Regions from separate parts of the Anoxybacillus sp. ST70 genome, predicted to be linked through region 3. Evidence: predicted binding sites of a transcription regulator. Region 3 holds the regulator's gene; each other region holds the start of a gene.
The links. The regulator Rex, encoded in region 3, represses fermentation and respiration genes when NADH is low (regulators of the CRP and FNR family bind a similar motif). The targets are predictions, from matches to a motif close to TTGTGAAATATTTCACAA.

Region 1: hcp (hydroxylamine reductase) is a predicted target of Rex. The motif match lies at 5,781-5,798, and genes of this name have one in related genera.
Region 2: K1I43_RS07100 (formate/nitrite transporter family protein) is a predicted target of Rex. The motif match lies at 6,676-6,693, and genes of this name have one in related genera.

The regions. Positions count from the first base shown of each region.
Region 1 covers NZ_JAHZOF010000006.1:59,308-69,427, forward strand. The annotation lists gene K1I43_RS09530 (globin-coupled sensor protein) at 1-942, shown strand, start outside; gene K1I43_RS09535 (hypothetical protein) at 961-1,296, shown strand; gene K1I43_RS09540 (ATP-binding protein) at 1,274-1,672, shown strand; gene K1I43_RS09545 (STAS domain-containing protein) at 1,665-1,958, shown strand; gene K1I43_RS09550 (fused response regulator/phosphatase) at 1,977-3,113, opposite strand; gene K1I43_RS09555 (enoyl-CoA hydratase) at 3,207-3,968, opposite strand; gene thiE (thiamine phosphate synthase) at 4,071-4,724, opposite strand; gene thiM (hydroxyethylthiazole kinase) at 4,726-5,517, opposite strand; TPP riboswitch at 5,577-5,692, opposite strand; gene hcp (hydroxylamine reductase) at 5,856-7,145, shown strand; gene K1I43_RS09575 (thermonuclease family protein) at 7,176-7,703, opposite strand; gene K1I43_RS09580 (histidine phosphatase family protein) at 7,700-8,326, opposite strand; gene K1I43_RS09585 (ABC transporter ATP-binding protein) at 8,377-9,078, opposite strand; gene K1I43_RS09590 (ABC transporter permease) at 9,071-9,880, opposite strand; gene K1I43_RS09595 (nitrous oxide reductase accessory protein NosL) at 9,877-10,120, opposite strand, start outside.
Region 2 covers NZ_JAHZOF010000004.1:16,315-26,434, reverse strand. The annotation lists gene parC (DNA topoisomerase IV subunit A) at 1-916, shown strand, start outside; gene K1I43_RS07130 (PilZ domain-containing protein) at 982-1,371, shown strand; gene treP (PTS system trehalose-specific EIIBC component) at 1,533-2,936, shown strand; gene treC (alpha,alpha-phosphotrehalase) at 2,938-4,602, shown strand; gene treR (trehalose operon repressor) at 4,630-5,352, shown strand; gene rpmG (50S ribosomal protein L33) at 5,379-5,528, opposite strand; gene speE (polyamine aminopropyltransferase) at 5,626-6,474, opposite strand; gene K1I43_RS07100 (formate/nitrite transporter family protein) at 6,719-7,543, shown strand; gene purU (formyltetrahydrofolate deformylase) at 7,638-8,537, shown strand; gene K1I43_RS07090 (replication termination protein) at 8,698-9,072, shown strand; gene K1I43_RS07085 (metal-sensitive transcriptional regulator) at 9,137-9,400, shown strand; gene K1I43_RS07080 (AAA family ATPase) at 9,595-10,120, shown strand, end outside.
Region 3 covers NZ_JAHZOF010000020.1:2,563-12,682, forward strand. The annotation lists gene guaA (glutamine-hydrolyzing GMP synthase) at 1-912, opposite strand, end outside; purine riboswitch at 1,008-1,109, opposite strand; gene K1I43_RS14985 (DUF6944 family repetitive protein) at 1,236-1,784, shown strand; gene groL (chaperonin GroEL) at 1,785-3,401, opposite strand; gene groES (co-chaperone GroES) at 3,472-3,756, opposite strand; gene K1I43_RS15000 (CPBP family intramembrane glutamic endopeptidase) at 3,982-4,719, shown strand; gene K1I43_RS15005 (YdiK family protein) at 4,716-4,889, shown strand; gene K1I43_RS15010 (redox-sensing transcriptional repressor Rex) at 4,899-5,534, opposite strand; gene K1I43_RS15015 (ABC-F family ATP-binding cassette domain-containing protein) at 5,762-7,657, shown strand; gene tsaD (tRNA (adenosine(37)-N6)-threonylcarbamoyltransferase complex transferase subunit TsaD) at 7,905-8,918, opposite strand; gene rimI (ribosomal protein S18-alanine N-acetyltransferase) at 8,915-9,358, opposite strand; gene tsaB (tRNA (adenosine(37)-N6)-threonylcarbamoyltransferase complex dimerization subunit type 1 TsaB) at 9,362-10,060, opposite strand; gene tsaE (tRNA (adenosine(37)-N6)-threonylcarbamoyltransferase complex ATPase subunit type 1 TsaE) at 10,041-10,120, opposite strand, start outside.

The DNA of each region.
Region 1 (10,120 bases), on a different contig from region 3:
CGCATCGGATTATTCCCAGAATGGTATTTAGGCGCTTATACCATTATTCAAAATGAAGTGCTCCGCATATTAATGGAAGAGTTGCCTCCAACAGAAGCAACGAACGTATATCGTTCGTTCGCTAAACTTTGTTCATTGGATATGCAAATCGCTATTGAAACATATATTGAGGCGTATACGTCTTCGATGATGAAATTAAACGAAATTGCAGAGTTACAACATCGGTTAACAGAATCATCTACAACACTTGCGTCAAGCGCAGAAGAAACGACTGCTTCCATTTTTGAAGTACAAAAAAACGTGCAAGATATGTTACATGAGGTGACAAACATCCAACATCAGTCCGTACAAATGACTGAACGGGTGGAAAAAGGAAAAGAAGATGTGAAGCAAACGTTAACAAAATTAGATGGTGTCGCGAAACTAATTGAAGGAACAAAGTCGTTGACGAATGAGCTAACAGATAGCTCGCGGAAAATCGGGGAAATCGTCAATGCGATTCGTAGCATTTCAAATCAAACAAACATTTTATCGTTAAATGCAAATATTGAAGCAGCGCGTGCTGGTGAACACGGAAAAGGATTTGCGGTCGTCGCAAATGAAGTACGAAAGCTCGCGGCACAAACCGAGCAATCGCTTGATTACATTCAAAATCATATTGATGTCGTACAACAAACGATTCGAAAGTTTGAACATGCGTTTCAACAAATTGTCGAGGAAACGCGCGCATTCCGGCAAGCAAATGAAAGCATTGTTCATATTTTTGATCAGTCCGTTACCGATGTGAAATCGACAAGTAAAAAAATTGATCAGTTTACTTCACTTATTACACAGTTTCATCAAATGTTTGATGAAATTTCATCAGCCGCATCTCAAATTGCTGAAATGGCCGAACAGTTAAACGACTTAAATCAAGAGTTGACAGAAAAATTTAATTCGTAATGGTTAAACGGAGGAAAGATGACGATGAAACACCCACGGCTGAAATACGAGCAACGAACGTTTGCGCATATAGATGAAATGGCAGAAACATTACTTCACGAAGCAAATGAGCAACTTGTACGAATCGATATGGGACTTCTTCCAAACGACGTACCATCACGAAATTATGCAAAGTTTCGTCTCATGCATTTACAACGTTCATTTGGAGAACATATCCCTATTTCGTTTCGTTCAACGTATAATTCTTTATGGAGTCAATTGTACCGCCTCGAGCATCAAGGGGATTATAAACATCCATATATTCAACAACTTTTTATTCAGTTAAGAAACAATGATTCAAGCTCAACTAAATGAAACAAATTATAGCACGATGATCTCAGCGATGCTCGAGCAATTAGATCGTTGTATCCAGCTAGACGACATGCAAAAATATACAGTACAACTCGTATTATGGGAGCTTGTTTCAAATGTTATTCGTCACTCTACAAAAAAAGATGCAGACGTATATATCAGTTGGTCAGATGAAACGGTCGTCATTGAAGTAATCGATCAAGGTGATGGGTTTGAATGGGAAAAACAACTAAACACCCTCCCTCCTCATTTCACACAACAAGAAGGGGGACGCGGACTTTTTCTCATTCAACAACTCGCCTCGCATTTTTCATTTGACGAAAAAGGAAAGCGTGCAATCGTTATGATTGCACGAAAAAAGGGGGAGAAATATGATTGACATTGTAACATATCATGACAAAATCGTTGTCTCTTTTCAGCAAGATATTAACTTTGAAACATCGCGTATCATGGAAGAAATGATTCAATCACAGTCGTGGGATACATCTCTTTTACAAATTGACTTATCTGCTGTTCGGTTTATTGATAGCTCTGGTGTTCGGTTGCTTATTAGCTGGCTGTATCCATTAAAAGATCGAATGCGAATTGAAATGACCGGTGTTTCAGCACCTATTAAGCATATATTATCGATTTGTCAATTGGATCAAATGGTAGACGTAAAATAGCGATCTGTTCACAGATCGCTATTTTACATGAATGGAAACAAACGTAATATCGTCATTTCCTTTCGCATATTGTGCTTGTTCATTGATCTTCTCTATCATTTGATCAAACGAATGAGCCATTTGCATTGTATGTGCAAGTTGATTCGCACATTCTTCACCTAACACTTCTATTAGCCCATCTGTGTAGAGAATAAGGTACGCTTCATGTTGAAAAGAAATCGTCCCTTTTTTATATGGGGCATTTGGTACAATACCGATTGGAATGCCTCCTTCTTTTAAAAACTTCATTTTTTGATCGGTCATGAATATTCCCGAAGGATGTCCTGCATTCACATATTCTATCACTTTTGTTTTCACATCAATCGTTCCGTAAAAAGCTGTAAAATAATATTTCGTTTCCTTTCCAAACAATTGAAAAGCATGTCGATTTAATTCATGCACAACCGCAAGCGGTTCAGTCACTTTCGTCATTAATCCGTGTAATAGCGAACGAATCGACATAGCAACGAGCGCAGATGCAACGCCATGCCCCATGACATCAATTACGATAAAAGCATACATATGGGGGCGAACTTGCTGCCAAAAATACAAATCGCCAGACAGTTGTGAGGACGGAATATACGTCCCAACAAAATGAATATGTTCATTATTCATTCGTTCAGGGAGCAAACCTTCTTGAACGAGTCGAGCTAAGTGTAAATCTTCGTTCATCTTTTTTTGCATCGCCCACATATGTCGATAACTTTCCATATATGCTTCGTTCGTTCGTTTCAGTTGATCCATCGTTTCTTTTTGGCGATACGCCAATTGAACACGAGCAATCAGTTCAACCATGGTAAACGGCTTGCGAATGTAGTCAAATGCCCCGGCTGCAAACGCTTCTTCTAATTTTTGTTCCTCATCGTAACCGGTGACCATTAATACAGGAACGTGTTGTAATTGCTCATGTTGTTTAAAGCGCCGACACCATTCAATACCGTCTGTTTTCGGCATACAAATATCCATTAAAATGACATCTACATGTTGCGATAAAATATATGCGTATGCTTCATCTGCATCCTCAAACGGATAAATTGAAATATTTTCAATATGTTCAAGCATTGCTTCAATCATTTCTAATGTTGGTCTATAATCATCAATAACTACTACTTTCATCTTCCGTCGCCCTTTTCGTTATGTTTTTATATTTTATTTATACACGTCACAAAGTCGAAAAGGCTAGTTAAAGATGAAAGTTTTGCAAACTTTTTATTTTCCACGAAAATGCGGACGACGCTTTTCTAAAAAGGCACGAATGCCTTCCGCATGATCTTCTGTTTTTCGCATTTCTGCTTGATATGCTGTCTCCATTTGCAACGTTTTCAACAATTGTTCTTCGCTTAAATGAGCATACAACTGCTTCGTTGCAATCATCGCAACAATCGGTTTAGCCAACCATTCATTCACTTTTTGTTGAATCGTCTGTTCATCGCCAATTCCATCAATGAGTCCCACTTCATATGCCTCTTGTGCACTCATCACTTTTCCTTCCCATATTACTTGTTTTGATTTTACTTCTCCAATTTTCCGTTTTAAAAAGAAATGGCCACCGCCATCTGGGATTAATCCAATGCCGATAAAATTCATTGCAACACGTGCTTGTTCGTTTGCAATAACATGATCGCAAGCGAGCGCTAAGCTAAGTCCTAATCCTGCAGCAGCGCCATGCACGTAACTGATCGTTAGTTTCGGCAATTGATATAGTGTGAGAGCAATATGTTTAATCGTTTCCATTACTTCTATGAATGAATGCTCATTCGTTGATTGCAACATCGTTTTAATGTCTCCCCCTGCACAAAATCCCTTTCCTCGTCCACGAATGACGACAATATCTGCCTCGCTTTTTTCCACTTCTTTTAACGCTTGTAGCAACTCTGCTAACATTTGTTCGTTTAAAGCGTTCAACGCATCCGGACGATTCAATTCAATTGTTGCGACTCGTTCTTTATATGACAATACGATATGTTCCATTTTTCCCATCTCCCTCTTTCATCTGTTCGTTTTTCTCTTTCGACACATATAAAGAAAATCCTGCATCAAAAATATAAACATTTAGTAATAAAAAAGACGACATTAACTGCCGCCTTTTTGTTTTGCATCCATCACCATCTCATATAGCTGCTTTGTTTGTTCCCGAATTTGTTCGGCACGGCAAATGGCCGAAATGACAGCGATTCCATCTGCTCCCGCTTCAATGACTTGTTTTGCTGTTTGGTGTGTAATCCCACCGATTGCCACAAGCGGAACGTGCTTTTCATGCGCGCGAATGTGCTTAATCATTGCCAATCCACATGCTTGTTTTGCATCTTCTTTTGAAACAGTTGGGAAAATTGGACCTAATCCAACATAATCGGCACGAGCAGAAAGCGCTTGTTTCACTTCATTCAAGTTGTGCACAGATACCCCTAAATAGCGATCCCCTATTCGATCACGAACACGTTCAGCTGCCTCGTCTTCTTGTCCGACATGAACCCCATCTGCCTGTAAGGTAAGCGCTAAATCAACATCATCATTTACAATAAAAGGAATGTTGTGAGCAAGACATCGCTCAAACAATTTCTCAGCTAAGCGATATTTTTCAACTCCTGTAAGTGCCCCTTTTCCTTTTTCCCGAAACTGAAACATCGTAATGCCACCTTCGATCGCTTCATCAAGCACAGCGAGTGGATCTTTCGTACAATCGACACTCCCCATCACAAAATATAAAGATAGTTTTTGCTTCATCATTTTATTCCCCTCGAATGTGTGCGTATTCATCTACTTCTTCTGCGCTCGTTTCGTATAAAGCATTCAGAAATGCAAGCTGAAAAGAACCAGGTGCTTGCGTTTGTTTGGCTGCTTTTTCAGCCGCTATACCGTAATAAGCGAGCGCAGCGACGGATGATTCTACGATGTTTTCTCCTACACTAGCAAATGCGCCTAATACCGCACTTAATAAGCAACCTGTTCCCGTTACTTTCGTCAACATCGCATCGCCGTTTGAAACGATCGTTACGTGTTCTCCATCTGTCACTATATCATTTTCCCCAGTTACAACGACTACACAGTGAAACATACGTGCTACTTTTTTTGCGACGTGCATGAGATCACCTTGAACGTCCCCTGCATCTACCCCTTTTGTACGTACTTGTTCTCCAGCAACGCTTGCGATTTCTGATGCATTTCCGCGCAAAATAGAAATGTTTACTTCATTCAATATACGTCTTGCTGTTTCCGTGCGATACGCTGTCGCTCCCGCCCCAACGGGATCAAAAACAACAGGAATGTTTGCTTCATTTGCCGCTTTTCCAGCAATCAACATCGCTTCTACGTCTGTTTCATTTAATGTGCCGATATTCAATACAAGCGCACGTGCCAAGCGCACCATATCAGCTACTTCTTCTTTGGCATACGCCATGACAGGAGATGCACCTATCGCAAGTAAACCGTTAGCAACAAAATTGGTCACCACCACATTTGTCATATTATGTACAAGCGGTGACTCCTTTCTAACGCGCGTTAACCATTGTCCAACATTCATCGTTCATTCCCCCTATAAAAAATAAAAACTAGTCGGAAAGAATCGACTAGTTTACATTGCCAAAACATAGCCTACTTCCCTCCGCTGGTACAAACCAGATCAGGTTCAAAGGGTTGGAAAACTGATTACGCGTTTTCCTCTCAGCCATCGCCATCCGGCACCCCTAGTAGTGTGATTCATTTAATTTTCTTTCATTTTAATACATTTTTTCTCATTATTCAATATAGAACATTGTCAATTTTCGTTCACATTTTTGTATAGAAGTGTGATATGTATCACTTACGTCACACATATTTTCCCCTATTGTTAAAGTGTTAATAAGAAGAGGAGGGGTTATGATGTTTTGTCATCAATGTGAACAAACACCAACAGGGGGATGTACAGTTGTCGGCGTTTGCGGGAAGGATGAAACGATTGCAAGCTTGCAAGATACTATTGTGTTTGCGTTAAAAGGAATTGCAGCATATCGCACGCATGCTCATCAACTCGGATACACAGATCCATTCGTCGACACAACAACACACGAAGCGTTATATATGACGTTAACAAATTCTAACTTTAACGTACAAGAGCATTTAGATATGGCAATGAAAGTTGGTAGAGCTGCCATTCGAGTCATGGAACTACTTGATCGGGCACATACGGAACGGCTTGGCATTCCTCAGCCCGTCCGAGTCACACAAAATAAAATTGAAGGAAAATGTATTCTTGTAACAGGACATAATTTATTTGCTCTCGAACAGCTATTAAAGCAAACGGAAGGAAAAGGAATTAATATTTATACACACTCAGAAATGCTTCCAGCACACGGTTACCCACAATTAAAAAAATACAAACATCTAAAAGGAAATGTCGGAAAAGCATGGTATGATCAACGTCGCTTATTTGAAAAGTTTCCTGGCGCCATTTTAGCGACAACAAACTGTGTCATGCCAATTAAAGGTTCGTACGCTGATCGCATGTTTTCATACGATGTGGCAGGATTAGAACATGTACAAAAAATTGAAAATGACGATTTCACACCGTTAATTGAAAAAGCATTACAACTTCCAGAAGCAAATATCGAATCAGAAGAAACATTAGTGACCGGTTTCCATCACGAAACAGTCATTCAAATTGCGCCTGAAATTATTCAAGCTGTAAAGGAAGGAAAAATTCAACGCTTTTTCGTTATTGCAGGATGTGATGCTCCTGGAAAAGGTGGTGAATATTATCGCTCATTAGCAACATCTTTACCAGAAAACACCGTCATTTTAACGACATCTTGTGGAAAATTCCGCTTTAACGATGTGGATTATGGTGTTGTTCCTGGTACAAACATTCCGCGATATATTGACTTAGGACAATGCAATAACTCGATTTCAACAGTAAAAATTGCGATGGCGCTTGCAGAAGCGTTTGGCTGTGAAGTGAATGAACTGCCTGTTAGCATCGTCCTTTCGTGGTTTGAACAAAAAGCGGTTGCCATCTTACTCGGATTGTTTAGTTTAGGCATTCAAGACATTCGAATTGGACCGAAAGCACCACACTTCATTTCAGAAGGTGTGTTACTCGTCCTACAGGATATGTTCGGTCTCAAACTTATCGGTGACGTAGAAGAAGATATGCAAGCCATGTTAGCACATTAAAAGGGCTGTTTCATCCAGCCCTTTTCATATTTACGAAGCTTGATCTAACCATACACTCATATTAAATCCTTCTTCTGTGACATATCCATCCACACTCCAAATGCGCTTTTTCTCTTTTTTTGCTTCCTCTTGTGCTTTATACAATCTTTTTGCATATTTTGTATCCGGTTCAAACACATAAGCAACGCGTGCAAGCCCTTCTTGTACAATTTTTTCTTGATACAAAGTTCCATCCTCCAACCATATGTACGCAAGCAATCGACCGTAACGATCATACGGTTGTTCTTTCGCACTTAATTCGACCGTCACTTTTTTGTGAAGAAGAACGTCTTTAGCCATTTGTTTTGCTTCTTCACCATACGCCTGTTTTTCGCGATACGTTTCGGGCGTGTCAATGTTTAACAGACGAACGGTTACCATCTCTCCATCTTTTTTTACTTTGACTGTATCTCCATCAACAACGTATTGTACTGTCGTAACAAACGTCGTTCCTTTATTTTGCTGTACACAGCCGTGAATAAGGAAAATGAATACAAAAAGAACAAACCATTTTTTCATCCTCGTATCATCTCACCTTCAAGGTGCGAAATATTTGACTCACATTCCAACATCCACTTTTCTCCATCGAACGAAACAATTGTCACACTCGTACCATATACGCGACTATTTTCCCATAACTGTGCGAGCGTTTGCTGTTTCCAATATACAAGAAGCGTACGAATAACGACACCATGTGTCACGACGAGAACATGACCTTCTGAATGAGTGTGAGCAATATGATGAATGGCAGCTACAGCTCGCCGTTGCACATCAAGAAATGTTTCTCCAACAGTCGGATTGTACGCATGTGGTTCATAATAAAAATGATGATGATTTCGCTCGTCCGTTTGAGCAATTTCGGCAATCGTTTTCCCTTCCCAATTCCCTAAATGAATTTCACGTAATCGCTCATCAAAATAAGTTGGTATGTCACGTTGTCCTAAAACAATTTGAGCCGTTTCTTTTGTTCGATCGCTCGGGCTACAATACAGAGCCGTAAACGGAACTGTACGAAAGCGTTCCTGTAAAAGTGACGCATGTTTTCTTCCTGTTGCGGTTAAAGATGAATCTTTCCATCCTTGCATACGTTGTTGAGCATTCCACTCTGTTTCTGCATGGCGAATGACGTATAATTTTAACATGTTACATTCCCCCTCCAAACGAAAAAAGTAAGCTATGTTCGCTTACTTTTTCAGTATGCCATATGTTGTGAAAGTTGTGCAAAAAATATAGATTCTAGCGATTGCCCATCTTGACAAAGTGTAGAAACCGAATCATATACGAGCATTTGTCCTTGATGAATAAACGCAACAGTATCTGCGATTTCTTCCACGATCGACAACATATGTGTCGAAAAAATAACAGCTTTCCCCTTTTCTTTTTCCGTGCGAATAAGGCGTTTAAATTCCCATACCCAGTACGGATCTAAGCCATTCGTTGGCTCGTCTAAAATAAGCAATGGGGCGTCCGCTAAAAGCGCTTGCGCAAAGGCAAGGCGTTGTTGCATTCCTTTTGAATATGTCTTGACTTGCTTATGTTGATCATTCGTCAATCCAACAAGCTGTAAACATTGTTCGACACGCTCAACTGCTGCTCCTTGCCATCGTCCAAACAAAGATAATACTTCGTAACCGGTTAAAAGCGGAGGAAATTGCAAATGATCAGGCATAAAAGAAAACCAATGTTTATCGTCTTTTTGAACTTGCTTTCCGTTTACACATATGTCTCCTTTTGTTGGAGTGAGCTGTCCAATTAACATTTTAATAATTGTACTTTTCCCTGCACCGTTACCACCGCATAACGCCAAACATTGTCCCGATTGAAGAGAAAATGAAATGTTTTCTACTTTGTTTTGCTCATTATATATTTTCGTTAATTGTCTCACCTCAAGCATGTCGTTTCCCTCGTTTCATCCATACGTTCGCTAAAAATAATGGCACAATGATCCATACGCACGCGATCGCCAAAAAGACTAGTTGTCCACTTGCACTTTCTGCCCATTTCGACCATTCATATAGCTGTGGGCCAAATAGAGCGCTACTTTTCATCGCCGTTATCGTCCAAACACGCACAAGCTCAACGGGATTAAACATAACGGATAACCCGAATAGGAAGATGGTAAACTGTTTTGGCACAAGCGATAATAATGCTAATGTGAGAAATTCATAAAATAAAACGAAAAATGCCCAAATAAACAAGCTGACACCGAGTGCTTGTAAACGATTAGAAGCAACAAGTCCAATGAATAAAGCGATGGCTAAAAAAATGCTCGTTAATACGATCGTCAATGCAAACGAAAGGAAAAAAAATGTCGACCACGTTCCTCCTGTTGTAAAAAGGACAACACTTGCACTTCCATATCCGAAAGCAATCACTGTCCATAATGATATACAACTACCGACATATAATCCGAACGTTAACGAACGAGGGGAGATCGGATATGTTAATATAAGTGATAACCGACCGTCTTCTTTCTCCCCTGCAATAAACAAACTACCTGCTAATAAGGAGACAAGTGGAACAAGTAAAAGAGACAAGTTTAATAAAGCTGCCGTCGAACGTGTAAATACTCCTGCTGTCTCGTGCCCGCTACTCGCGATCACAGTTGATGATAAAACAGCAAATATAATGGCGAAGCTCATTAGCCATTTGCTACGAATCATCATCATCCATTGGTACTTCATCGCTGTATTCATTGTTCAAATCCCCACCGATGTTGTTTTAGTTGCTCATACGTCCATAACTGCCCTTCCCCTTCTTGTTCCATATACGCTTTCGCATGTTGCTCATTCGCAAATGAAACGACGCCATAGTTCATCGGCGTCCAATAATTTGGATGATAAGCATAGACCGCTTTCTCGAGCTCAATCCATTCACCGTTTGTTACATCACGAACATATAGCTTAGCTATGTCGTCGTTGTTTTGCTTATTCATC
Region 2 (10,120 bases), on a different contig from region 3:
TGTCGTTGTTCCTGAGGAAGATGTCATTGTTACCGTCACAAAAGATGGGTATATTAAACGAACAAGTATTCGGTCTTATAGCGCTTCTAACGGACAAGATATCGGCATGAAAGAGGGCGACAGATTGCTCGGTATGTTTGAAATGAATACGACACATACGTTGTTGTTGTTTACAAATAAAGGTAATTATCTGTATTGCCCTGTTTATGAACTTCCAGATATTCGTTGGAAAGATATCGGTCAACATATTTCTAATATGATTTTGCTTGATCGTGATGAACAAATTACTAGTGTTATTCCAGTTACAGATTTTTCTCACGGATATGTTTTATTTATTACAAAACAAGGGTTTGTGAAAAAAACGAGTCTCGTTCATTATAAAGCGCAACGATACTCTAAACCGCTTGTAGCGATTCGACTAAAGGAAGATGATGAAGTTGTAAACGTGTATCAAACAGACGGCACAGGCCGTATATTCCTCGTCACGCAATACGGGTACGGTTTATTGTTCCAAGAAGAAGAAATCGGAGAAGTGGGCGTTCGAGCAGCTGGAGTGAAAGGAATTCATCTGAAAGAAGGAGATTGCGTCGTTTCTGGCCAGCAAGCAACTGAAGAAAACGTTATTCTTGTAACAAAACGTGGAGCAGTAAAAAAAATTGCACGAACAGAACTCGAGCAATCTACACGCGCAAAACGTGGGCAACTTCTCATTAAGGAAGTAAAAACGACTCCACATCGATTAGTGAGCTGTCATTTCCTTTCTCATGGATATGTGATTTTAAAGACGGAGAAAGGAATCATGGAAGAGGTTTATGTCGACGAATTGCGATTAAGTGATCGATACGGCAATGTAACGTACGTGCTTGATTGTGAAGAAGTTGGTCATGTTACGGAGACGTGGGTGAAATGGTCATAACTCCCTTGAATTCCTTCGTTTTTTCAATTATATTGAAGAAGGAATAGTTTTCATATGGGGGATTTATGATGAGATTTAAACGACAAGAACCTTTCCGATATCAATTTGGTCAACCGATTCCGTGCACGTTCCGTATTACACGCATTGGAGAACGGGAGGTAGAAACGGATAAAGGAGCGGCTGAAATTCACGATATTAGTCCGCGTGGCATTCGCATGGAAACGAAGTTACATTTACCTATCGACTCTGCCAAAGGTGAAATGGAAGTGGAGTTACAGTTTACAATTGTTGATCAACCGATAACGGTACGCGGCGTTGTCATTTGGAAAAAAACATATGCAAATGAATTTCAATACGGTATATCATTAGAGATTTCTAAACAAGAAGAAATGCAGTTAATCGGAGAAATTAAAAGACATGCGGCGATGTATGTTCGGAAAAAAGAAAGCAAATAAAGAGGATGTCCATATGATATGGGCATCTTTTTTATTTGAAAAATGTTTGAAAGCGGTTGACTAACTTGTATATACAAGTTAAAATAAAAACAAACAAGTCGACTTGTATATACAAGTTTATAAAAAGATGTGTAAACGCTTCAACGAAGGAGGAGTAGAAGATGCGACAATCTGTTGAGAAAATTGTCCAAGCGGTCGGTGGGAAAGAAAATATTATTGCTGCGACACATTGCGTCACACGTCTTCGCTTTGCGTTAAAAGATGAAGGAAAAGTTGACAAAGAAGCATTAGAAAACATTGATATTGTGAAAGGGTCATTTTCAGTCAATGGCCAGTTTCAAGTAGTGATTGGTCAAGGATTAGTGGAAAAAGTATATAACGAAATGATTGAAATGACCGATCTCGGTCGAGCGACAAAACAAGACATTAAAGACGCTGCGGAAAAAAAATTAAATCCGCTACAACGGGCCATTAAAACGTTAGCTGACATCTTTATTCCGCTTTTACCTGCTATCGTCACAGCTGGTTTATTGATGGGATTAAATAACATTTTAACAGGCCCAGGAATTTTTTATGAAGGAAAATCAGTTGTTGATGTTCATAAACAATGGCGCGATTTTGCTGATATGATTAACTTAATTGCCAATACAGCGTTCGTCTTTTTACCTGGATTAATTGGTTGGTCAGCTGTTAAAAAATTTGGTGGAAGCGAGTTACTCGGAATTGTACTCGGACTTATGCTTGTTCATCCAGCGTTATTAAATGCATGGGCATACGCTTCAGCTGTGCAAGAAGGAACAGTGCCATATTGGAATTTATTTGGATTTGATATTCAAAAAATCGGTTATCAAGGCCAAGTATTACCTATTTTAATTTCATCATATGTGTTAGCGAAATTAGAACAATTTTTGAAAAAACGTATTCCGGAATCATTTCAATTGTTGCTTGTCGCTCCAATTGCATTGCTTGTAACAGGGTTTGTTTCTTTTATCGCAATCGGTCCTGTGACGTTTGGTGTTGCAAACGCTTTAACAGATGGTCTTGTTGCTTTATTTGATCGTTTTGCAGCGTTAGGTGGGCTTGTATATGGAGGGCTATACGCCGTTCTCGTTGTCACAGGCATGCACCATACGTTTTTAGCGGTAGACTTACAATTGATTGGTAGCACAGGTGGGACATTTTTATGGCCGATGCTTGCGTTATCGAACATCGCTCAAGGTTCCGCAGCACTTGCGATGATGTTCGCTACAAAAGATGAAAAATTAAAAGGTTTATCGTTTACATCGGCTGTATCTGCTTACTTGGGCATTACGGAGCCAGCAATGTTTGGTGTAAACTTACGATTCCGTTATCCGTTCATTTCAGCGTTAATCGGTTCTGCCATTGCGGGAATTTTTATTACGATCAATAAAGTGCAAGCTTCGTCTATTGGTGTCGGTGGATTACCTGGATTTTTATCGATTTTTCCTGAAAAATGGGCACCGTTTTTCATCGGCATGGCCATCGTCCTTATCGTTCCATTTACGTTGACGTACATTTTCGCAAAAACGAAAGGCGGTAAGTAAAATGCATCCATGGTGGAAAACAGCAGTCGTGTATCAAATTTATCCAAAAAGTTTCAAAGATACAAATGGCGATGGAATTGGTGATTTGCAAGGAGTTATACAAAAGCTTGATTATTTACAAACTCTCGGGGTTGATGCCATCTGGCTCACCCCCATTTACGAATCTCCACAGCGTGACAATGGATATGATATAAGCGACTATTATCGAATTTATGAACCATACGGTACGATGGAAGACTTTGAAAAACTTATTGAAGAAGCGCATAAGCGGAATATAAAAATTGTGATGGATATCGTTGTGAACCATACGTCAACAGATCATGAATGGTTCCAACAAGCTCGCTCATCTAAAGATAACCCGTATCGTCATTTTTACATTTGGAGAGATAAACCAAACAATTGGCAATCGAAATTTGGGGGATCAGCTTGGGAGTATGATGAACAAACAGGACAATATTATTTACACTTGTTCGATGTTACACAAGCTGATTTGAACTGGGAAAACGAAGAAGTGCGTAAGCGTGTATATGACATGATGCATTTTTGGTTACAAAAAGGAGTAGACGGCTTCCGTTTAGATGTCATTAATTTAATTTCGAAAGATCAACGATTTTTAGACGATGATGGATCTATTCCCCCTGGAGATGGAAGAAAATATTATACAGACGGTCCACGCATTCATGAATTTTTGCAAGAAATGAATCGAGAAGTATTTTCAAAATACGATATGATGACAGTAGGAGAAATGTCATCAACGTCTATTGATCATTGTATTTTATATACAAATCCTGATCGTCATGAACTGAATATGACATTTAATTTCCATCATTTAAAAGTCGACTATCCAAATGGAGAGAAGTGGGCAGTTGCTGATTTTGATTTTTTACAGTTAAAAAAGATTTTATCAGAATGGCAAGTGAACATGCATCAAGGCGGTGGATGGAACGCATTGTTTTGGTGCAATCATGACCAGCCACGCATCGTTTCTCGTTATGGGGATGATGGACGTTATCATAAACAATCAGCAAAAATGTTAGCGACAACGATTCATATGATGCAAGGCACCCCTTTTATTTATCAAGGTGAAGAGATCGGAATGACCGATCCAAAATTTGAACAAATCGATGATTATCGAGATGTCGAATCATTAAATATGTACCGAATATTAAAAGGACAAGGAAAAAGTGAACAAGAGGTATTGCATATTTTACAGCGAAAATCTCGTGACAACTCTCGAACACCAATGCAATGGAGCGATGAGCGACACGCGGGATTTACAACTGGAACACCTTGGATTTCTGTCGCGCGCAATTATGAAGAAATTAATGTTCAACGAGCGTTACAAGATCCAACGTCTATTTTTTATCATTATCAAAAACTAATTCAGTTGCGTAAACGATACGACATCATTACGACAGGGGATTACGAACTCATTTTAGAAGACCATCCTTCGATTTTTGCATATATACGTAACGGAAACGATGAAAAACTTGTTGTGATTAATAATTTTTACGGACAAGAAACGTTGTTTGAATGGCCAGAACATGTAGACATCACAGAATATAAAAGCGAAATATTATTATCGAACTATGACGACTCGCCAAGTGATTTTACAAAAATGATGTTGCGTCCGTATGAATCCATTGTTTATTACTTGAAAAAATAATGGTAAAATATTTTTCGGTGATAAACAATGAGTGAAAATAAATATTTATCCATTTATAATGACTTGTTATCGAAAATTGAAAAGGGAATATTTAAACCTGGAATGAAAATTCCTTCTGAAAATCAGCTCGTTGAACAATATGAGACATCTCGTGAAACGATTCGCAAAGCGCTCAATTTACTTTCGGAACATGGGTATATTCAAAAAATTAAAGGAAAAGGTTCCATTGTATTAGACGTTCGTAAATTCGATTTCCCGATTTCGGGCTTGATTAGTTTTAAAGAATTAGCACAAAAGTTAGGAAAACCTTCGCGAACGATTGTTGAGCAACTTGAAGTGATGAAACCCGATGACATGTTAAAAAAACATCTCCACGTGACGGCAAGAGATGACATTTGGAAAGTAGTACGCGTGAGAGAAATTGAAGGCGAGCGCATTATTTTAGATAAAGATTTTTTTAACAAAAAATTTGTTCCGTTTTTGTCTAAAGATATATGTGAGCGCTCCATTTATGAATATTTAGAAAAAGAATTGCAATTAAAAATTAGCTTTGCCAAAAAGGAATTTTTCGTCGAAGAGTGTACGGATGAAGATCGAAAGTATTTACATGTTAAACAATATACGCACGTTGTTGTCGTGCGGAATTATGTTTATTTAGATGATGCGAGTTTGTTTCAATATACAGAGTCCCGTCATCGTCTTGATAAATTTCGCTTCGTTGATTTTGCGCGGCGCATTCATTTGCATTAAAAATAATCCGTGGCATATGCCACGGATTATTTTGTTTCACGATGTAACGTATGGCGCTTTAGGCGAGAACAATATTTTTTTAATTCTAGCCGCTCTGGATTGTTGCGCTTATTTTTCGTTGTTATGTAGTTACGATCCCCAGTTTCTGTGCATTGTAAAACGACTTTGACACGCATGTTTCGTCCTCCTCAAAAAGATAATAGTAATCATTACGTTTTGTATCGTAATATAAAAAAGCTTGTTTGTCAACAATCGTAGCCGGAATGATTCCGACTACGATTGGAGATGTTCTTTCATAAATTGTGGGAGACGGAAGCATTGGTTTAATACATCCGCATTTGCGTATTTCGTTTGTTTTGTGAATGTATTGAGTCGTTCAAATGAAATAGGTTGTTTACTACCAAGTGTAAAGCTCCATAGCCCGCCAGGATATGTTGGAACAGTAGCTGTATATACGTGTACATGCGGGAATAAATGACGAATATTTGTATATGTTTGTTTCAATACGTCCATATGAAAAATAGGGGATTGGCTTTGACAAACCATCATTCCATCTTCTTTGAGCGCTTCATGCACACTTTTGTAAAAATCGTATTCAAATAATACTTGTGCAGGGCCAATCGGGTCGGACGAGTCAATAATAATGACATCGTACGTATTCACACGGTCTTTCACAAATTGAACCCCATCTTTATATATATATTGCACACGTGGGTCCGAAAGATTTCCAGATACTTCAGGTAAATGTTCTTTACATGCTTGAACAACAAGTTCATCGATTTCGACAAGATGTATTTCTTCTACCTCTTCATATTTCGCCACTTCACGAGCTGCGCCGCAATCGCCCCCGCCAATAATTAAAACTTTTTTCGGCGACGGATGAAGAGAAAGAGGAACATGTGCGATCATCTCGTTATAAATATGACCATCAATGGAAGTGGTTTGTACAACTCCGTCAAGTACGAGCATTCTTCCGAAGTCGTATGAGTCTAAAATCATGACATGTTGAAATGGTGAATGCTCTGAGTAAATGATTTCTTTAATGCGATAACTAATTTTTAAATTTTCACGTTCATCTTCTGTTAACCATAATTGACCATTTTGTTCTTTTATGTAGTTCATAACTTCCTCCTCTAACGATGTATTTGTACACCTTTTTTATATTAATATATTTCTGCATGAGTTTGCAAAGGGTGAGAACAACATGTGCAAAAATTGCAATAGTCTTTTTTTTCGCAAACGTTTACAAAAATAAAGTGTTGACAGTTCTTTTAACATTTACATCAATTCGTTGAAAAACGTAAGGAAGAGGAGTAGGATAAATTGTGAAAAACATCACAAAAACAGAAAGAGAAGTGAGGAAATGATGGACGCTTTACAAACATGCAAAGAGCTCGCATTAAAAAAACGATCCATTTTGCAAACATCACCGCTTCAATATATGATTCGTGCTGCTTTAGCAGGTGTATATATCGGTTTTGCTCTTGTTCTTTGTGTACGGGTTGGTCAATACTTTTATGAAACACATTCACCAGCCACTTATTTAGTAAGCGGCATTTTCTTCGGGATTGCCCTTGTGCTGATTATGTATGGTGGGGCAGAATTGTTTACAGGAAATACGATGTACTTTACGGTTAGTACCTTGCAAAGAGAAACGACGATTGGAGACACCCTTCGTAACTGGATCGCATGTTATAGCGGGAATTTGCTCGGTGCTGTTTTCTTTGCTTTTTTAATTGCGCAGTCAGGAATTTTTCATGATCTTCCGATGGATCATTTACTATTTGCAATTGCATTGAAGAAAATGCATGCAACAACGTTACAACTATTTATAAAAGGGGTTTTATGTAACTGGCTCGTTTGTTTAGCTATTTTTATTCCGATGCAAATGAAAGAAGATATCGCAAAAATATTTGCTATGATTTTAATTGTTTTCGTCTTTTTTGCTTCTGGATATGAACACTCGATCGCAAATTTCGTTATTTTCTCCCTTGCATTAGCTGTTCAACATCCTGATACGATTCATGTGGCAGGAATCGTCCATAACATCATACCTGTAACGCTTGGCAATATTGTCGGTGGGTCGTTATTTATGGGGGCGTTATACACGTATCTTTCATCTTCTTCTGCTAAACAATCTGCTCCCACATGGAAAGGGGCTTTTGGCGTACGAAAAATAATGAATAAGTAAGAAAAATAGTCGAGATATGTTCTCGACTATTTGTTTATTTGTTATAATATTGGCTATTATTTATTTCATTTTTCGTTTTATAGGGGGAGTTATGATGTATTTTCAACAAAAACACGCACAAAAGTTTATGGACAAATATAAAGATCGGGCCCGCTTGCTTATCTCGTGCCCAGACCAACCTGGAATTGTTGCAACTGTCACCACTTTTTTGTATGAACAAGGAGCCAATATCGTTGAGTCGAGTCAATATTCGACAGATCCTGAAGGTGGTACATTTTTTTTACGAATTGAGTTTGATGCTCCGAATATATTAGACAGAAAAGGGGAGATGGAGAGAGAGTTCGCAACGATTGCACAACGTTTTTCAATGAAATGGCGATTGAGTTTACATACACACATAAAAAAGGTAGCGATATTTGTTTCGAAAGAAGAACATTGCTTATTAGAGTTATTGTGGGAATGGCAAGCCGGTGAATTGCTTGCAGATTTCTCTCTCGTCATCAGCAACCATGAACAAATGAGAGAAACGGTAGAGTCATTCGGTATCCCTTACTATTACATACCAGTGACAAAAGAAACAAAACAAGAAGCAGAAGAAAAACAAATACAGTTGTTAAAGGAACATGATATTGATGTCATTGTGCTTGCTCGTTACATGCAAATTTTATCACCTCGTTTTGTCGAAACGTTTCCAACGCAAATTATTAATATTCACCATTCGTTTTTACCGGCGTTTATCGGTGCGCGACCATACGAGCAAGCTTATCGACGTGGAGTAAAACTCATCGGCGCCACGTCTCATTATGTGACAGATGATTTAGATGAAGGACCAATTATTGAACAAGATGTGGAACGAGTTGATCATAAACATCATGTAGAAGACTTGAAGCGAATTGGACGCATGATCGAAAAAACAGTCCTCGTTCGCGCATTAAAATGGCATTTAGAAGATCGTGTTATCGTTCATGAAAATAAAACAATTGTATTCAAATAAAGAAGAGGAGCTTCTCTTCTTCTTTTTTGTAAAAAATTGATATCATAAAACTATGTTCTAAATAAAAACTGAATAAAAATAAAAATGTTCAATTATAATGGAAATATAGAAGGATTTTTCTTTTAATTAAAGAATGTGTCATATGAGAGGAGGAGGAAAGATGAGCGAAAAAAGAAAACCGAGCGGATTTTTATTAAAGCAACGCGCATTTTTAAAGCTATATTTAATTACTTTAACCGAACAAGAACGATTGTACGGACTTAAGTTGTTAGATGTACTTCGTGAAGAATTTCATCCGTTTGGATACCGACCAAATCATTCCGAAGTGTACAAAGCACTACACGATTTAATTGAGGACGGGATTTTAGAACAAGTGAAAAAGAAAAAAGAAGGGATGAAATATCAAGAAGTTGTTTATTACCGTTTTACTGAGGAAGGATATAAAAAAGCACAGCTATATAAGCGGCAATTAAAAACAGAATTAGATCGTTGTGAAGCGCTTATTCGTAAAGCCATTAAAGATAATTTTAGTTGACAATAAGATCATATTTCATTTAATATACTGATAAGGGTATATAAGAAAAAGGAGCTTGATAAACATGACATACGATAACCAAGTAAAAAACCGATTAAAACGCATTGAAGGACAAGTTCGCGGTGTGCTGAAAATGATGGATGAGCAAAAAGATTGTAAAGAAGTGGTTGCTCAATTATCCGCTATTCGCAGTGCCGTCGATCGTGCCATTGCAGTGGTTGTGAGTGCTAATTTGGAGCGTTGCATTCGCAAAGATATCGAAACAGGATCATTAGAAAGTGAAAAACTGATTCAAGAAGCGGTTGAGCTACTCGTCAAAAGTCGATAATGCCGAGTGGCTCCTTTTTTATTGTTTGTTAACATAATATAATTATGTTAAACATTTTGTTCGTTTGTACAAATGAGTACATTTTTTGTACAATACGTACGTATGAAAACATAGAAAGGGTTGACATCATGATGTATACACAATCATTTTCACTTCCTGAAACGATTCAGACGATGATAGAAGAAAGAAGAGAGATGTTTAAACATGACATCCCCGAACGAATTGAGGCTACTGCATACACACCAGCTCATGAGTCCATTTTATACGACGCAATTATCGCTTTAGCGTTAGGGAAAAATGTGTTATTAAAAGGCCCAACAGGTTCGGGAAAGACAAAATTAGCAGAAACATTATCAGCTTTTTTTGGACAGCCTATGCATAGTATTAACTGTTCAATTGATTTAGATGCCGAGGCGATGCTCGGATTTAAAACGATTCAACAAATAAACGGACAAGCATCGATCGAATTTATACCGGGACCGGTCATTCAAGCGATGACAAAAGGGCATTTATTATATATTGATGAAATTAATATGGCTAAGCCAGAGACGCTTCCTATTTTAAACGGGGTGCTCGATTATCGAAAAACGATTACAAATCCGTTTACTGCTGAAGTCGTAAAGGCAAAACCGACATTTGGTGTCATTGCAGCCATTAATGAAGGATATGTTGGGACAGTTCCGTTAAATGAAGCGTTAAAAAACCGTTTCGTTGTCATTG
Region 3 (10,120 bases):
GTCAAACACGTAAATAAACTCATTCCCGATAATTTTCCGTTTTTGCTCCGGGTCACTTACACCTTTTAATTTATTTAAAAACCGCTCTTTTGCGTCTACTTTAATGACGTTCATATGGAAGCCTTCACGGAACGTTTTCATAACGCTTTCCGCTTCTCCTTTGCGAAGTAAGCCGTGATCCACAAAAATACACGTCAACTGATCACCAATAGCACGATGGACGAGAACAGCTGCTACCGATGAATCAACACCGCCACTTAAAGCGCAAAGTACTTTTTTATCACCGACAAGCTCACGAATTTTACGAACTTCGTGATCGATAAAACTTCCCATTGTCCAGTCGCCTTTGCACTCACAAACATGAAACACAAATCGTTTTAATAACTCATTTCCATATACGGAATGGCGCACTTCTGGATGAAACTGAACGGCGTAAAACTTTCTCGTTTCATCACTCATCGCGGCAATTGGGCAAGATGGGCTTGTTGCATCAACAGTGAACCCTTCCGGTGTTTTTGTCACTAAATCCCCATGACTCATCCAAACAATTTGTTCTGTCGGTAAGTCACTAAACAGTCGAGAGACGCGTTGCACCGCAATCGTTGCTTTTCCATATTCTCGGTGGGTCGCTTTTTCCACTTTTCCACCTAAATGATGCGTCATTAACTGCATTCCATAACAAATGCCTAAAATCGGAATGCCTAACTCAAAAATGGCCGGATCGCACGTAAATGCTTGTTCGTCATATACACTATTTGGGCCACCTGAAAAGACAATTCCTTTTACGTTCATTTGTTGAATTTGCTCCGCTGTAATCGTATGTGGATGCAGCTCACTGTACACACCAAACTCACGAATACGGCGTGTAATTAACTGATTATACTGACTCCCGAAATCTAAAACGACGATCATTTCCTGCTGACTCAAACAAAATCACCCCATCTACATATAATAAAAAAAGCTAGCATTCATACCCCCGCATAAAAAAACGAAGGCAGAATTCTAGCAATATAGAACACTGCCTTCGTAGTCGGGTCATTTACGGTGTCCCGGTAGAGACTCTCGAACCATATTATCGAGGATATACGAAGGTGCGCATCTTAAATTTTAGTCCATTCTACCAACTCTATTCCTCATCGGTCAAGATGCCATCTTTTTTATTAAATTTTCTAACAATTGACAACGATATGTAGCTTGCATATGATATATGAACAAAAAATTGTAGGAGAATGCACATGAATCAACCGAAAGCGCTGATCGGTTCATTTATTCAAGCGGTAGGTACTGTCACTTCGGCCGTCGGAAGCATCCCTTCTTTAAGCGATAAAAAACAGTTTGCTCTTGATTTATGGGGAAACGTGCTGCAAGCAACAGGAAACGCCCTAGAGGCAGATGCTGAAACATCCGATACATTAGGTGTATATGGAAACGAAATTCAAGCTATCGGGAACATCACCGTTATCGCTGGACTACTAAACAAAGAGGGAAATAGATTAGAAATTACAGGAAACTGGTTGCAGTCCTTAGGGGGACTTATTTCGTTTTCAGATGATTGGGGGGATAAACATTCATCCGCACTAAACCCAATCGGAAATTTACTTCAAGCGATCGGCAACGCCTTGCAGGCCATCGGCGGTATATATGAAGAAAGAGGAAATAAAACCGAAGGACAGTCGCTCGGCATCGTTGGATCATGGGTTCAAGCTATTGGATCTATTCTTTGTTTTTTAAGTCAACTAGAAAGAAAAGACTACCCCTCTTCCAATGGGGTAGTCTTTGTATGATTACATCATGCCGCCCATGTCAGGCATGCCAGGTGTGCCTTTATTTTCTTCTGGCTTATCCGCAACGACTGCTTCTGTTGTTAAGAACATAGCGGCAACAGATGCTGCGTTTTGAAGCGCAGAACGAGTAACTTTTGTTGGGTCAACAATACCCGCTTCGATCATGTCAACCCACTCGCCAGTTGCTGCGTTGAAGCCAACGCCAGGTTTTTCTGTTTTTAAGCGCTCTACGATGACAGAGCCTTCTAAACCAGCGTTTTGTGCGATTTGACGAACTGGCTCTTCGATCGCACGAAGAACGATTTTCACACCAGTTGCTTCGTCGCCTTCCGCTTCAATAGCCGCAACTTTGCTGTATACGTTCATTAACGCTGTACCACCGCCGGCAACGATACCTTCTTCAACTGCCGCACGTGTTGCGTTCAATGCGTCTTCAATGCGTAATTTGCGCTCTTTCAATTCAGTTTCAGTTGCAGCACCGACTTTAATAACCGCAACGCCACCAGCTAATTTTGCTAAGCGTTCTTGTAATTTTTCACGGTCAAATTCAGAAGTTGTTTCTTCTAATTGAGCGCGGATTTGGTTGATGCGTGCTTGAATGTCTTCTGCAAGACCAGCGCCACCAACAATTGTTGTATGTTCTTTTGTTACAACAACTTTCGCTGCACGACCAAGTGAAGCAATTGTTGTTGATTTCAATTCACGACCTAATTCTTCTGTGATGACTTCACCGCCTGTTAAGATCGCGATATCTTGAAGCATCGCTTTACGACGGTCACCGAAGCCAGGCGCTTTTACTGCAACTGCTGTGAATGTACCGCGAAGTTTGTTTACAACTAATGTTGCAAGCGCTTCGCCTTCTACATCTTCAGCAATGATTAATAATGGTTTACCTTGTTGAACAACTTGTTCTAATACAGGAAGAAGTTCTTGAATGCTTGAAACTTTTTTATCTGTAATTAAGATGTATGGATTTTCTAATACAGCTTCCATTTTGTCAGAATCCGTAATCATGTATGGAGATACATAACCACGGTCAAATTGCATACCTTCCACAACATCTAATTCTGTTGTGAAGCCTTTAGACTCTTCTAATGTAATTACGCCGTCTTTTCCAACGCGTTCCATTGCTTCTGCGATTAATTGACCAACTTCTTCGTCAGCCGCAGAAATCGCTGCAACTTGAGCGATTGAGTCTTTGCCTTCAATTGGTTTAGAGATTGCTTTTAATTCTTCTACTGCAACAGCAACAGCTTTTTCAATACCTTTGCGAATACCCATTGGGTTCGCACCAGCTGTTACGTTTTTCAATCCTTCACGAATCATCGCTTGCGCTAATACAGTCGCTGTTGTTGTACCGTCACCAGCAACATCGTTTGTTTTGCTTGCTACTTCCGCAACAAGCTTCGCACCCATATTTTCAAACGGATCTTCTAATTCGATTTCTTTTGCGATTGTTACACCGTCATTTGTAATTAATGGAGAACCAAATTTTTTCTCTAATACAACGTTACGACCTTTTGGACCTAATGTTACTTTTACTGCATCAGCTAATTTATCTACACCGCGTAACATCGCACGACGAGCTTCTTCGCTGAATTTAATTTCTTTTGCCATACATCTTACCCCCTTGATGATAATTTTTGTTAAGTATTTTTGTATGCTTTATATGTTATCAGGCGAACGATTAACCAATCACAGCTAAAATGTCGCTTTCACGTAAGATTAAGTATTCTTTTCCATCATATTTTACTTCTGTACCCGCATATTTTGAGAAGATGATGCGGTCACCAACGCTTACTTCTGGAGCTACGCGCTCACCATTGTCAAGAACGCGACCTGAACCAACTGCAACAACTTTTCCTTCTTGTGGTTTTTCTTTCGCTGTGTCTGGTAAAACAATTCCGCTCGCTGTTTTTTCTTCAGTTTGAATTAATTCAATGACAATACGATCACCTAGTGGCTTCAACACGGCAAACGACCTCCTTAATTAGATTTTCGTTCCGTTATTAGCACTCATCATCATTGAGTGCTAACACACTTATTATATTAATGAACTTTTTTCAATTTTGCAAGTAGGAAGTTAAAAATTTTTCACTAAATCTTTCCCTTTTTCATTATGTCTTTCCTTTCGAAATTCATACAAAAAATATGGTAAAATGAAAAAGTACTCATTTTGTCAAAAGGGGTTGAACACGTGAAAAAGCAATATTGGTATGTCATTATTACATACATCGCCATGCAGTTATCTAGTTTAATTGGCGTTCCTTTGCTTGCACATAGCGGATTTGTTGACGCATCAAATAAAGAAGTCGCTCTATCCATTGCCTCAGGTTATTGGGCTGTCATTAGCTTCTCGATCGCTTTTCTTTTCGTTCTTTATTTCATGAGAGAAGATATGAAATACTCGTACGATCGCCATCAAGCATCTATCGGAACGTCAATTTTTTGGGGAATTGGCGGGTTCTTTCTTGCCCTTTTCGCTCAAGGCATCGCAGCAAATATTGAGATGCACGTATTTGGCGTCGAGATGGGGTCCGAAAATACGAGACGCATTGTTGAGATGGTGAAACTAACACCAGCGCTTATGCTCGTCACTTCGATCGTCGGACCGATTTTAGAAGAAATCATTTTTCGAAAAATTATTTTTGGAACGCTGTATCAAAAATATAACTTTTTCTTATCAGCAACTGTCAGTTCCCTTTTATTTGCTGTCGTTCATTTAGAGTTTGAACATTTGCTTCTTTATGCAACGATGGGATTTGTATTTGCTTTCTTATATGTGAAAACAAAGCGTATTCTCGTCCCTATTGCAGCACATGTACTGATGAATACATTTGTCGTTGCTATTCAAACGTTATTTGCTGAAGAAATTGAAAAGATAATGAAAGAAGCAGAACAAATGCAATTCGTGATTTGGAGGCTGTTTTCATGAAGTCTGAGCCGTTGTTTTACTTTTTGATGGGCATTTTATTCACTTATTTTGCTGTTGATAGTGCTGACGATGGCATTTGGGACGTCACAACGATGCTATTTATTCTTATTGCTACATTAGATTTTGGCACCGCTATTCGTTCTTTATTGAAAAAAACCTCCCGCTCGTAAATGGGAGGTTTACTCATTTCCGTAATGTTTTAAAAAGTAAACAAGTGACTGCAATTCGACCGCTAAATCAATATGATGAACACGAATGTGTTCAGGTACATGCAGACGAGCAGGCGTGAAGTTTAAAATCCCTTTAATGCCTTTTTGGACAAGCCGATCGGTAATCGGTTGGGCAACTTGGGCTGGAACGGTTAAAATGGCTACCGTAATCCCACCTAGTTTTTCTTCCAATTCATCTAAATGATAAACAGGCACTCCTCCTACTTCCGTTCCTACTTTATCTGGATCTACATCGAATGCCATCACAATTTTCGTATTATTGTTTTTGCTAAAATTGTAATTTAAAAATGCCGTACCTAAATTACCGACACCGAACAACGCTACTTCTGTCGTTTCATCTTGATCCAACGTTTTTCTGAAAAACGACAGCAAATAATTTACATTATAACCGTATCCTTTTTTTCCAAGCGCACCAAAGTATGAAAAATCACGGCGAATCGTTGCTGAATCGACTTTTACGGCTTCACTTAACTCCGCTGAAGATACACGCTGCTTTCCTGATGCATGCAAGTTTTTCAAAAAACGATAATACAACGGTAGTCGCTTTGCGGTCGCCTGCGGAATTTTTGGTTGTTCATTATTCACGAGTCAATCCCCCACATTTCCTTTCACAAATAGTTAGCGCTTTCATTTTTCTCTCCTATACGTCTGAAAAGTTCTCCCCACTTTTAAACTATACACTATTTTTTTCATTCTGTCTTTCCTTTGTACCCTTTATTATTATTTTTGTCAAATTTGTTATTCGCACACTAGTGTTGCCGAACATCAAGAAAGTACGTTACACTATCAAAAGAAGATTGAGGTGAAAAATGATGATCATTTTACAAGTAAATCAACTATCCAAATCATATGGGGCGGAACAAGTTTTATCAGACATTAAGCTTGAAATACAAGAAAAAGACCGTATCGCGTTAGTTGGAAGAAATGGTGCAGGAAAATCGACATTATTAAAAATCATTGCCGGCCAATTGTCATATGACACAGGGGAAGTGATTAAACCGAAACACGTAACAATTGGCTACTTAGATCAATATACTGGTTTGCACGCCCATCGCTCCATTTGGGAAGAAATGCTCGATGTGTTTGCCCCGCTTCAACAAATGGAAAAACAATTGCGTGACCTAGAACAACAAATGAGCTTGCACGGTGCCGACTATGAGCGCTTACTTGAGCATTACGACCGTTTACAAACGGAATTTAAAGAAAAAGGTGGCTATCAATATGAAGCCGATATTCGTTCTGTGCTTCATGGCCTCCGCTTTTCTCAGTATGACTACACAACAAAAGTATCCACGTTAAGCGGTGGACAGCGAACGCGGCTAGCGCTCGGCAAACTGCTTCTAGCTAAACCAGATTTGTTGATTTTAGACGAACCAACAAACCATTTAGATATGGAAACATTGCAATGGCTTGAACAATATTTAAAAAATTATGATGGGGCCATTCTTATCGTCTCACACGATCGCTATTTTCTTGACCAAATCGTGACACAAGTGTATGAATTATCACGCACAAAAATAAAAAAATACGCTGGAAACTATACAAGTTATTTACAGCAACGGGCGGAACAATTTGAACAACAATTGAAACTGTACGAAAAACAACAAGAAGAAATTTCAAAATTGAAAGATTTTATTCAACGAAATATTGCCCGTGCATCGACAACAAAGCGAGCTCAAAGCAGAAGAAAACAACTAGAAAAAATGAATATCATTGAAAAGCCGCTCGGTGATGAAAAATCGGCATCGTTTCGCTTCGAAATTGAACGCCCAAGCGGAAATGACGTATTAACAGCTACCAATTTAGCCATTGGTTATGATCAAATCATCGCAACAAACCTCTCATTTCGTGTCACTCGCGGTGATAGCATCGCACTTATTGGGCCAAATGGAATTGGAAAATCGACTCTTTTAAAAACGATCATTAAGCAACTCCCTGTAAAACATGGGGAACTACGCTACGGAACAAATGTACAAATTGGGTATTACGATCAAGAACAAGCTCAATTAACATCGAACAAACGTGTCATCGATGAACTATGGGATGAAGATCGATTAAAGACGGAAAAAGAAATTCGCACGATTCTCGGAAACTTTTTATTTTCTGGTGACGATGTATTGAAGCCAGTGCAAACATTAAGCGGCGGTGAAAAAGCCCGGCTCGCTCTCGCCAAACTAATGATGAAAAAAGCCAACGTATTAGTGTTAGACGAACCGACAAACCATTTAGATTTAGACAGCAAAGAAGTGCTAGAACAAGCGCTTATTGAATACCCAGGAACAATTATCTTCGTTTCTCACGACCGTTATTTTATTAACAAAATCGCAACAAAAATATACGAGTTATCCACAGACGGTCTCATTGAATATTTAGGGGACTACGATTATTACGTGGCGAAAAAAGCAGAGCTACTCGAACTTGGACAAATCGCTCAAGAGACAACAACGGACGAATCATCGTCACTAAAACGCTCATATGAAGAAGAAAAAGAACGAAAAAAATTAGAGAGACAACGAAAACGAAAAATAGAGCAGCTAGAAATAGAAATGGAACAACTCGAGCAACAAATTGCAACGTATGAACAACAATTATATGATCCTTCCTGCTACAACGACTATGAAAAAGCCCGAGATACACAAGCGAAAATTGAACAACTGAAACAAAAATTCGATGAATTATTCGAACAATGGGAACTTTTACAACAATAATGATGAGCTAGCTCCATTTGTGGACTAGCTCATCTTTTTACACAAACATATCCACAGAAAAAACATCTAAATATAAGTTATTCACGCACTTTTCCACATTATCCACAATACAATTAAAAAATTTGTCTATTTCTTTGTGGTTAACTCGTTATGATAAAATAACATATATTACACGTTTTCCACATTATCCACAAACATATGGATAAAATAATCCACAAAAAAATGCCCCTGTTCACAGGGACACGGACTACAACAGTAGACTTGGATTCGCATTTAACGCCATGGTCGCGCGCTTTCCTTGTTGAAATAATACTGTCCCAGCTGCCGCAATCATCGCCGCATTATCTGTACAAAGGGACAATGGCGGAATGACAAGTTCTACCTCTGGTAATTGCTCAACTTGTTTTTGTAATTGTGTGCGCAATCCTTCATTTGCTGCGACACCACCAGCTAGCAATATTTGTTTCACGTCGTAATGCGCAGCTGCTTGTATCGTTTTTCCTACTAATACTTCAACAACACTTGTCTGAAAACTTGCTGCCATATCTTCAGGCAAAATTGTTTCTCCACGCTGTTTTGCATTGTGCAACGTATTAATGACCGCTGATTTTAATCCACTAAAACTAAAATCATACGAACCTTCTTCTAACCACACACGAGGCAAATCAACGGTCGGTTTTCCTTGTTTGGCCAAACGATCAATATGAGGACCTCCCGGATAAGGTAACTGTAACGCGCGTGCAACTTTGTCATACGCTTCCCCAGCCGCATCGTCTCGCGTCTCACCAATGACTTCAAACACTCCATGCTCTTTCATATAAATGAGCTCGGTATGCCCTCCTGACACAACAAGAGCTAATAGCGGAAATTTCATTTCTTGTACAAGTTGATTTGCATAAATATGCCCTGCGATATGATGCACACCAACAAGAGGAATGCGATGCGCAAAAGCTAATGCTTTCGCAGCGTTCACACCAATCAATAGCGCTCCAACTAATCCCGGACCTTCTGTTACCGCAATTGCATCAATTTCGCTAACATCCATATTTGCCTGCTTCATCGTTTCTTCTAACACGAGCGTGATTTGCTCAACATGGTGACGCGATGCAATTTCAGGAACGACCCCACCAAATCGTTGATGACTTTCCATTTGTGAGGAAACAACGTTAGCTACAATTTCACGTCCATTTTTCACAATGGCAGCTGCTGTTTCATCACAGCTTGTCTCAATTCCAAGCACAAATATATCTTTTTCACTCATAATTTCACCCACATTACTAATGCATCTTCTTGGTTATCTGAATAGTATCGCTTACGAATACCGCCATTTAAAAAGCCAAGCTTTCGATATAATGATTGTGCAACGGTATTCGACACCCGCACTTCCAATGTCATCGTTTGGGCTCCTTCTTCTCTCGCTAACGCCATCGCCTGTTTCATTAGCGCTTCTCCTAATTTTTTACCACGAAATTCCGGCAACACCGCAATGTTTGTAATATGCGCTTCATCCATCACTAACCACATGCCACAATAACCAATAATTTGTCCATCATGCTCCATCACAATGTAACGAGCATATCGATTATTTGTCAACTCTTGATAAAAGGAAGAACGACTCCATGGGAGCGTAAATGAAAGCTGTTCGATTTCCACAATGCGATCGAGATCTTGAAGCGTCATAAACCGAAAAGAAACATTCACTTATCATTCCGTCCTTTCTTGCTGACGAGCAAGCCAATTCGCTTCCGCCTCTGCTAAACGAATATAGTTTGGCACAAATGTATGAATGTCTTCCGGCTCGCGATTTATTCCTAACCACGCGAGCTCACTTGGACGTGGATTGTGAAGTGTCGCTGGAGCTACTTGAACACGATCTAGCGTTTCAACAAATGTTGCTTCATGTAGCGAACTATCGTTTCCAACTAATAAAATCGGTTCATTATATGCTTTTAATTCATTTGCCCACTCTGTAGCTAAAATGACTTGATCAGCTACGATCGATTGCACGCAATCTCCTTCCACTTTGTAAAGACCTGTATAAATTTGTCCTCGCCGCGCGTCCATTAACGGAACAACGAGACCTTGAAAATATTTTGCGCTTGCTGCCATCACTTCTAAACTTGATACGCCGACAAGCGGAATATTTAGCGTCCAAGCAAGCGTTTTAGCAATTGTCACCCCAATGCGAACACCTGTATATGATCCAGGACCTTTCGCAACAACAATTCGCTCAAGATCTTTTGGACTCATGTCACATTCTTGAAGCAGTGCCTCAATCGCAGGCATGACTCGTATCGAATGATTTTTTTTCAAATTTGTAATGATTTCCCCTTTAACAATTTGTCCATCAACAACAGCGATCCCCATAACAAATGTCGATGTATCAATGGCTAACACTTTCATCGCTAAAAATCTCCTTACATAACTGTTCATAACGTTGACCAATTGGAGAAAAATGAATAA